DNA from 2 places in the Pseudomonas sp. GOM7 genome. Region 2 is predicted to be linked to the other one. Evidence: predicted binding sites of a transcription regulator. Region 2 holds the regulator's gene; the other holds the start of a gene.

Region 1 (4,183 bases), 800 kb from region 2:
AGCGTCGGCGCCCAGCTCATCGCGCACCAGTTTCATGGCGGTTCGCATATCGGCAGCGAAGAAGCGTTTGACCTGCATGACCCTTTACCTCAGTTCTGGCCCACAGTGGCGACTATGGTGACCTGCTTGTTGTCCGGAATTTCCTGATAAGCCAGCACGTGGATGCTGGGTACTGCCAGCCGCGCGAAGCGCGACAGCATCGCCCGGATCGGGCCGGCCACCAGCAGGATCACCGGTTTGCCGAGCATTTCCTGGCGCTGCGCCGCATCCACCAGGGAACGCTGCAGCTTGTCGGCCATGCCAGGTTCGAGGAGGATGCCATCCTCACTGCCCTGACCGGCCTTCTGCATACTGTTCAGCAATATCTGTTCCAACCTGGGCTCGAGGGTGATCACAGGCAGCTCGGGCTCAAGCCCGACGATGCCTTGGACGATTGCGCGGGCCAGCGAGACGCGCACTGCCGCCACCATCGCGGCGGGATCTTGACTCTTCGGTGCGACGTTGGCGATGGCCTCGGCGATGGTGCGGATATCCCGTACCGGCACCTGTTCCTGCAGCAGCGCCTGCAGCACCTTGAGCAGCGTGGACAGCGACACCAGCCCCGGCACCAGCTCTTCGGCCAGCTTCGGCGAGCTCTTGGCCAGCAGTTGCATGAGCTGTTGCACTTCCTCGTGGCCCAGCAGCTCGTGGGCATGTTTGTGCAGGATCTGGTTGAGGTGAGTGGCGACCACAGTGCTGGCATCGACCACGGTGTAGCCGAGCGACTGCGCCTGGTCACGCTGGCTGGGGTCGATCCATACCGCCTCCAGACCGAATGCCGGATCCTTGGCGGCAACGCCATTGAGCGGACCGAACACCTGCCCTGGGTTGATCGCCAGTTCGCGATCCGGGTAGACCTCGGCTTCGGCGACGCTGACGCCCATCAGGGTCAGACGGTAGGCGTTGGGCGCCAGGTCGAGGTTGTCGCGGATATGCACCGAGGGCATGAGAAAGCCCATCTCCTGCGACAGCTTCTTGCGAACCCCCTTGATCCGCGCCAGCAACTGCCCGCCCTGGTTGCGGTCGACCAGCGGGATCAGGCGGTAGCCCACCTCCAGGCCAACCATATCCACCGGGGTGACGTCATCCCAGCCCAGCTCCTTGACCTCCTGGGCCTTCTGCGCCGGCAGCAGTTCCTGCTGACGCTGCACTTCCTTGACTTCCTCTTCCTTGACCTTGCGGTTCTTGTGCGCAATCCAGTAGGCGCCGCCTGCCGCTACCAGGCCCAGGCTGATGAAGGAAAAGTGCGGCATGCCCGGCACCAGGCCCATGGCGATGAGGATGGCCGCAGCCACCGCCAGCGCCTTGGGCGAGGCGAACATCTGCCGATTGACCTGCGCGCCCATGTCTTCGGAGGTGGAGACGCGGGTCACCATCACTGCGGCGGCGGTGGACAGCAGCAGCGAGGGGATCTGCGCCACCAGGCCGTCACCGATGGTCAGCAGGGTATAGACCTTGCCCGCTTCGGCGAACGGCAGGCTGTGCTGCAAGACACCGATGGCGATACCGCCGATGAGGTTGATGAAGAGGATCAGCAGGCCGGCGATGGCATCGCCACGGACGAACTTGCTGGCACCGTCCATGGAGCCGTAGAAGTCGGCCTCCTGGGCTACCTCGCTACGACGTTTCTTGGCTTCGACCTGGTCGATCAGGCCGGCGTTGAGGTCGGCGTCGATGGCCATCTGCTTGCCGGGCATGGCGTCGAGGGTGAAGCGCGCACTGACTTCGGAGATACGCCCGGCACCCTTGGTGACCACCACGAAGTTGATGATCATGAGGATGGCGAAGACCACGATACCAACCACGTAGTTGCCGCCGATCACCACCTCGCCGAAGGCCTGGATCACCTGCCCCGCCGCGCCATGCCCCTCGTGGCCGTTGAGCAGCACCACCCGGGTCGAGGCCACGTTCAGCGCCAGGCGCAGCAGCGTGGCGGCCAGCAGGATGGTGGGAAACACGGCGAAATCCAGCGGCCGCAGCGCATAGATACTGACCAACAGCACCACGATCGAGAGCGCGATACTGAAGGTGAACAGCACGTCGAGCAGAAATGCCGGCACCGGCAGCATCACCATGCCGAGCATCACCAGCAGCAGCAATGGAATACCCAGGTTGCCCTGGCGCAGCCCCGCCAGGTTGCTGCGAACATCACCGATGATTTGTGCGCGATCTACTGCCACTTGCCTACCCCAGCCGAATCAAACTTTTGACGCGAAACTGCGTCCTGATTGGCTAAGGGCAAGAAGTGTTCCAGAAAAGCAGCTACAAGTTGCAAGCCTCAAGCTGCAAGCAAGAAAGAGCAAAAGCGCCCGCCCTCAAAGCGGGTCTTGCTTGCAGCTTGCGGCTCAATCATCCCGGCGCAGATCCTGGGGAATCGGCAAGTCCGGCAACGGGCCGGGGCGTTTGGCCTTGCCCGCCTGGAACTGGCGGAGCTGGTAGACATAGGCCAGCACCTGGGCCACGGCCAGGTAAAGACCGGCGGGAATTTCCTGCTCCAGTTCGGTGGAGTAGTAGACCGCCCGCGCCAGAGCCGGCGACTCGAGCACCATGACCTTGTGCTCATTGGCGATCTCGCGAATCTTCAGGGCGATGAAATCGTTGCCCTTGGCCAGCAGTACCGGGGCACCGCCCGAGTTGGGGTCGTACTTCAGCGCCACGGCGAAGTGGGTCGGGTTGGTGATCACCACGTCGGCCTGCGGCACGGCCTGCATCATGCGCCGTTCGGCCATCTCGCGCTGCAACTGACGAATGCGCCCCTTGACCTCTGGCTTGCCCTCGGAGTCCTTGTATTCGTCCTTGACCTCCTGCTTGGTCATCATCAGCTTCTGCTTGTGGCTCCAGAGCTGGAACGGCACATCCACCGCCGCAATCAGGATCAGCCCGCAGGACAACCAGAAGGCGCTCCAGCCGACCACGGTGAGGCTGTGCAGGATCGCCGGCTCCACCGGCTCGTTGGCGATGGCCAGCAGGTCGTCCTGATCCGTGGCCAGCACCAGCAGGGCCACCGCCAGGATCACCAGGAACTTGGCAAAGGCCTTGAGCAGTTCCACCAGCGCCTGTACCGAGAACATGCGCTTGAGGCCCGCCAGCGGGTTCATCCGACTGCCCTTGGGCAACAGTGCCTCGCTGGAGAACAACCAGCCGCCCAGGCCGATGGGGCCGATCACCGACGCGATCAGCAGGACGATGAAGAAGGGCTGCAGGGCCAGCAGGGTCTGCTTGCCGTAGGCCAGCAGGTAGAGAGCCATGCTGTCTTCGCGCATCAGCACCTCGCGCGGCAGGCTGAAGGTGCCGCGCATCAGATCCAGCAAGGCGCCGCCAATCTGGGCGCCGAACAGGATCAGGGCCGCCGTGCCGGCAAAGGTCACCGCCAGGGTGTTGAGCTCCTTGGAACGCGCGATCTGGCCTTTTTTCCGCGACTCTTCGAGCCGCTTGCCTGTGGGTTCCTCGCTCTTGTCGGCGCCGCTCTCGCTTTCCGCCATGGCTACCTCGTCTGGGCGAATTCGCCCAATTGCTGCAGGGCATCACTGGCAATGGCCTGGAACAGGCTGCCGAAGTCGGAGAGGCTGATCCAGAAGATCACCAGGCCCATGGCCAGGGTCAGCGGAAAGCCGATGGAGAAGATGTTCAGTTGCGGCGCCGCCCGTGTCATCACGCCGAAGGCCAGGTTGATTACCAGCAGCGCGGTAACGGCCGGCAGGGTGAGCAACAGCCCGGCGCCGATCACCCAGCTAAGCTTGCCGGCCAGCTCCCAGTAGTGCTGCACCATCAGGCCCTGCCCTGGTGGCAAGCTGACGAAGCTCTCGGCGAGCACTTCCAGCACCACCAGATGGCCATTGATGGCCAGAAACAGCAGGGTCACCAGCATCAGCATGAACTGGCCCAGCACCGGCACCGATACACCGTTGGTGGGGTCGACCATGGAAGCGAAGCCCAGACCCATCTGCATGGCGATGATCTGCCCGGCGACGGTGAAGACGTGGAAGAACAACTGCAAGACGAAACCGAGCATGACCCCGATCATGACCTGCTCGGCGATCAGCAGCAGACTGCGCAAGCTCAGCGCATCCACCTGCGGCATCGGCGGCAGGGTGGGCACCAGCACGACGCAGATGGCCAGCGCCAGGTACAGGCGCACGCGGGT
Region 2 (4,183 bases):
TGATCGACCAGGCCAAGGTGATCCAGGAAGGCAATACCTTCGAGGGCGAGAAGATCGTCTACGACACCCGCCGCCAGATCGTCAACGCAGGACGCGCCACCGGCAACAACGTCAGCGTGCCGCGTCCGCGCATCGACATGGTCATCCAACCCAAGAACAAACCCGCGGATCAACAGCAGTAATGGCCATTCTCAAAGCCCAACACCTGGCCAAGAGCTACAAGGGCCGCCAGGTCGTACGCGACGTCAGCCTGAACATCGAGAGCGGCCAGATCGTCGGTCTGCTCGGCCCCAACGGTGCCGGCAAGACCACCTGCTTCTACATGATCGTCGGCCTGGTGCAGGCCGACCAGGGACGTGTGCTGATCGACGACCTCGACGTCAGCCACCAGCCCATGCATGGTCGTGCCCGCGCCGGCATCGGCTACCTGCCGCAGGAAGCCTCGATCTTCCGCAAGCTGTCGGTGGCCGACAACATCATGGCCATCCTCGAAACGCGCAAGGATCTCGACCGCGCCGGGCGCCAGGCGGAGCTGGAGAACCTGCTGCAGGAATTCCACATCCACCACATCTCAGGCAACCTGGGCATGAGCCTGTCCGGTGGTGAACGACGCCGCGTGGAAATCGCCCGCGCCCTGGCCACCAACCCCAAGTTCATCCTGCTCGACGAACCCTTCGCCGGTGTCGACCCGATCTCCGTGGGCGACATCAAGCAGATCATCCATCACCTCAAGACCAAGGGTATCGGCATTCTCATCACCGATCACAACGTACGCGAGACCCTGGACATCTGCGAAACGGCCTACATCGTCAACGATGGCCAACTGATTGCCGAAGGCGACGCCGAGACCATCCTCGCCAACCAGACGGTGAAAGAGGTTTATCTGGGCCACGAGTTCCGTCTGTAAACATCCATATTTAGATGACGGAAATAGGACAGCCCCTAGGCAAGGACGAGATTTTCAGGCATATAATTTGCTTCCTGGCGGCGCTTCGGCGCCCTGATGTGGAAGGCGTAACTCGCCGGTAAATTAAGGTCTGCAATGAAACCATCGCTAGTCCTCAAGATGGGCCAGCAGCTGACGATGACCCCGCAGCTGCAACAGGCCATCCGCCTCCTCCAACTGTCGACTCTGGATCTGCAACAGGAAATTCAGGAGGCGCTGGAATCCAACCCCATGCTCGAGCGCCAGGAAGACGGCGACGACTTCGACAACAGCGACCCGATGGCCGACGGCGCCGAAAGCGCTGCTCCCGCGCCGAGCAAGGAAGAGAGCTACCAGGAAGCCACTCCGACGGTTGATAACCTGGAGGAAGGCGAGTGGGGCGAACGCATTCCCAACGAGCTGCCGGTCGATACCGCCTGGGAAGACATCTACCAGACCAGCGCCAGCAGCCTGCCAAGCAACGACGATGACGAGTGGGACTTCACCACCCGCACCTCCAGCGGCGAGAGCCTGCACAGCCACCTGCTCTGGCAACTGAACCTCGCGCCCATGTCGGACAAGGATCGGCTGATCGCCGCCACCCTGATCGACTGCATCAACAACGATGGCTACCTCGAAGAAACCCTCGAGGAAGTGACCGAGTCCTTCGACCCGGAATTGGACGTCGAACTGGACGAAGTGGAAGTGGTGCTGCACCGCATTCAGCAGTTCGAGCCGGCCGGCATCGGCGCCCGCGACCTGCGCGAGTGCCTGCTGCTGCAACTGCGCCAACTCCCGGCCAGCACGCCCTGGCTCAACGACACCCAGCGCCTGGTCAGCGAACACCTGGAACTGCTCGGCAGCCGCGATTACGCCCAGCTCATGCGCCGCACCAAGCTCAAGGAAGACGAGCTCAAGCAGGTCATCGAGCTGATCCAGCGCCTCAATCCGCGCCCGGGCTCGCAGATCGAATCCAGCGAGCCGGAATACGTGGTGCCGGACGTCATCGTGCGCAAGCACAACGGCCGCTGGCTGGTGGAGTTGAACCAGGAAGCCATGCCGCGCCTGCGCGTCAATGCGCAGTACGCCGGCTTCGTCAAACGCGCCGATTCCAGCGCCGACAACACCTTCATGCGCAACCAGTTGCAGGAGGCGCGCTGGTTCATCAAGAGCCTGCAGAGCCGCAACGAGACCCTGATGAAGGTAGCCACGCAGATCGTCGAGCACCAACGCGGCTTTCTCGACTATGGCGACGAGGCGATGAAGCCCCTGGTGCTGCACGACATCGCCGAGGCGGTGGGCATGCACGAGTCGACCATCTCGCGCGTCACCACGCAGAAATTCATGCATACCCCGCGTGGCATTTACGAGCTGAAATACTTCTTCTCCAGCCACGTCAGCACCTCCGAAGGCGGCGAATGCTCGTCGACGGCGATTCGCGCCATCATCAAGAAACTGGTGGCCGCGGAAAACGCGAAAAAGCCGTTGAGCGACAGCAAGATCGCTGGTTTACTGGAGGCACAAGGCATCCAAGTCGCCCGTCGCACGGTGGCCAAGTACCGTGAATCCCTCGGTATCGCCCCCTCCAGCGAACGCAAGCGACTGATGTGAGCAAGATCGACTGCTCGTCCATGGCGAGCAGGCCACAGTGTTCCGGTGGTGGGCCTCGTTAAGGCCTATCTCTTACACAAGGCAACAAGGAGAAAGCGGTATGCAAGTCAACATCAGTGGACATCAGCTGGATGTGACCGACGCCCTGCGTGACTACATCGGCGAGAAACTCGGCCGACTGGAACGCCACTTCGACAAGATCACCAATGTTCAGGTGATCATGGAGGTCGAAAAGCTCAAGCAGAAGATCGAAGCCACCCTTCACGTTGCTGGCGGTGAGGTCGTCGCCAACGCCGAACATAACGATATGTACGCTGCCATCGACCTGCTGGCAGACAAACTCGACCGTCAACTTATCAAGCACAAGGAAAAGCAGCTCGATCGCCTGCAAGGCGCCACAGCCCGCTGACATTTCCCTTCCATGATCCGACTTGAAAATATCCTGACCCCCGGCCGTTCCCTGGTGAACGTGCCGGGCGGCAGCAAGAAGCGTGTGCTCGAACAGATCGCCAGCCTGGTCGCCCGCGACCTCGATGAGCTGGACAATCAGGACATCTACGAGAGCCTCATCGCCCGCGAGAAGCTTGGCTCCACCGGCTTCGGCAACGGCATCGCCATCCCTCACTGTCGCCTGGCCGGCTGCAACGCACCGATCAGCGCCCTGCTGCGCCTGGACACGGCAGTCGACTTCGACGCCATCGACGGCGCGCCGGTCGATCTGCTGTTCGTCCTGCTGGTGCCGGAAGCCGCCACCGACGCCCACCTCGAACTCCTGCGCCAGATCGCCAGCATGCTCGACCGCCAGGACGTGCGCGAACGCCTGCGCCAGGCGCCGACCAGTGAAGCGCTCTACCAGGTGGTCGTGGACATCCAGAACGGTCAATAACCATGCGCCTGATCATCGTCAGCGGTCGCTCCGGCTCCGGCAAGAGCACTGCCCTCGATGTACTCGAAGACAACGGTTTCTACTGCATCGATAACCTGCCGGCCAGCCTGCTGCCGGATCTGGCCGAACGCTTCCTGCCGCAGAGCGATCTGATGCTGCCTCAGGTCGCGGTATCCATCGATGCGCGCAACCTGCTCAGCCAGCTACGGCGCTTTCCCGAACTGCTCGACGAAGTGCACAAGCGCGGTATTCGCTGCGAGGTGCTCTACCTCGACGCCGAAGACGACACCCTGCTCAAGCGTTTCTCGGAAACCCGTCGGCGCCACCCGCTGACCAACGACAACCGCTCACTGGCAGAAGCCATCGCTTACGAAAGCCAGTTGCTGGCGCCGATCATCGACCTGGCCGACCTGAAGATCGACACCACGCGCCTGAACCTCTACCAGTTGCGCGACACCCTCAAGCTGCGCCTGCTCGGGCAAACCCAGAGCGGCACGGCCTTTCTCGTCGAATCCTTCGGTTTCAAGCGTGGCATGCCGGTCGATGCCGACCTGGTGTTCGACGCCCGCTGCCTGCCCAACCCCTACTGGAAGCCGGAGCTGCGCGACTTCTCCGGTCTCGATCAGCCGGTCATTGACTACCTGGCCGCGCAGCCGGAGGTCGAAGATATGTATCAGGACATCCTCACCTACCTGGAGAAGTGGCTGCCGCGCTTCGCCGCCAGCAACCGCGCCTACGTGACCATCGCCATCGGCTGCACG

What was found. Region 2 encodes sigma-54, which starts transcription at its own class of promoters, with help from an activator protein. Its sites were predicted from a motif close to ANTGGCATNNANNTTGCTNT; they were not measured.
Region 1: the regulator sigma-54 is predicted to act here: its motif matches at 2,275-2,294, upstream of flhA (flagellar biosynthesis protein FlhA).

What each region holds. Positions count from the first base shown of each region.
Region 1 is NZ_CP113519.1:3,559,311-3,563,493, forward strand. It holds gene flhF (flagellar biosynthesis protein FlhF) at 1-78, opposite strand, end outside; gene flhA (flagellar biosynthesis protein FlhA) at 90-2,219, opposite strand; gene flhB (flagellar biosynthesis protein FlhB) at 2,385-3,521, opposite strand; gene fliR (flagellar biosynthetic protein FliR) at 3,524-4,183, opposite strand, start outside.
Region 2 is NZ_CP113519.1:4,362,992-4,367,174, forward strand. It holds gene lptA (lipopolysaccharide transport periplasmic protein LptA) at 1-182, shown strand, start outside; gene lptB (LPS export ABC transporter ATP-binding protein) at 182-907, shown strand; gene OU800_RS19330 (RNA polymerase factor sigma-54) at 1,043-2,536, shown strand; gene hpf (ribosome hibernation-promoting factor, HPF/YfiA family) at 2,637-2,945, shown strand; gene ptsN (PTS IIA-like nitrogen regulatory protein PtsN) at 2,958-3,422, shown strand; gene rapZ (RNase adapter RapZ) at 3,425-4,183, shown strand, end outside.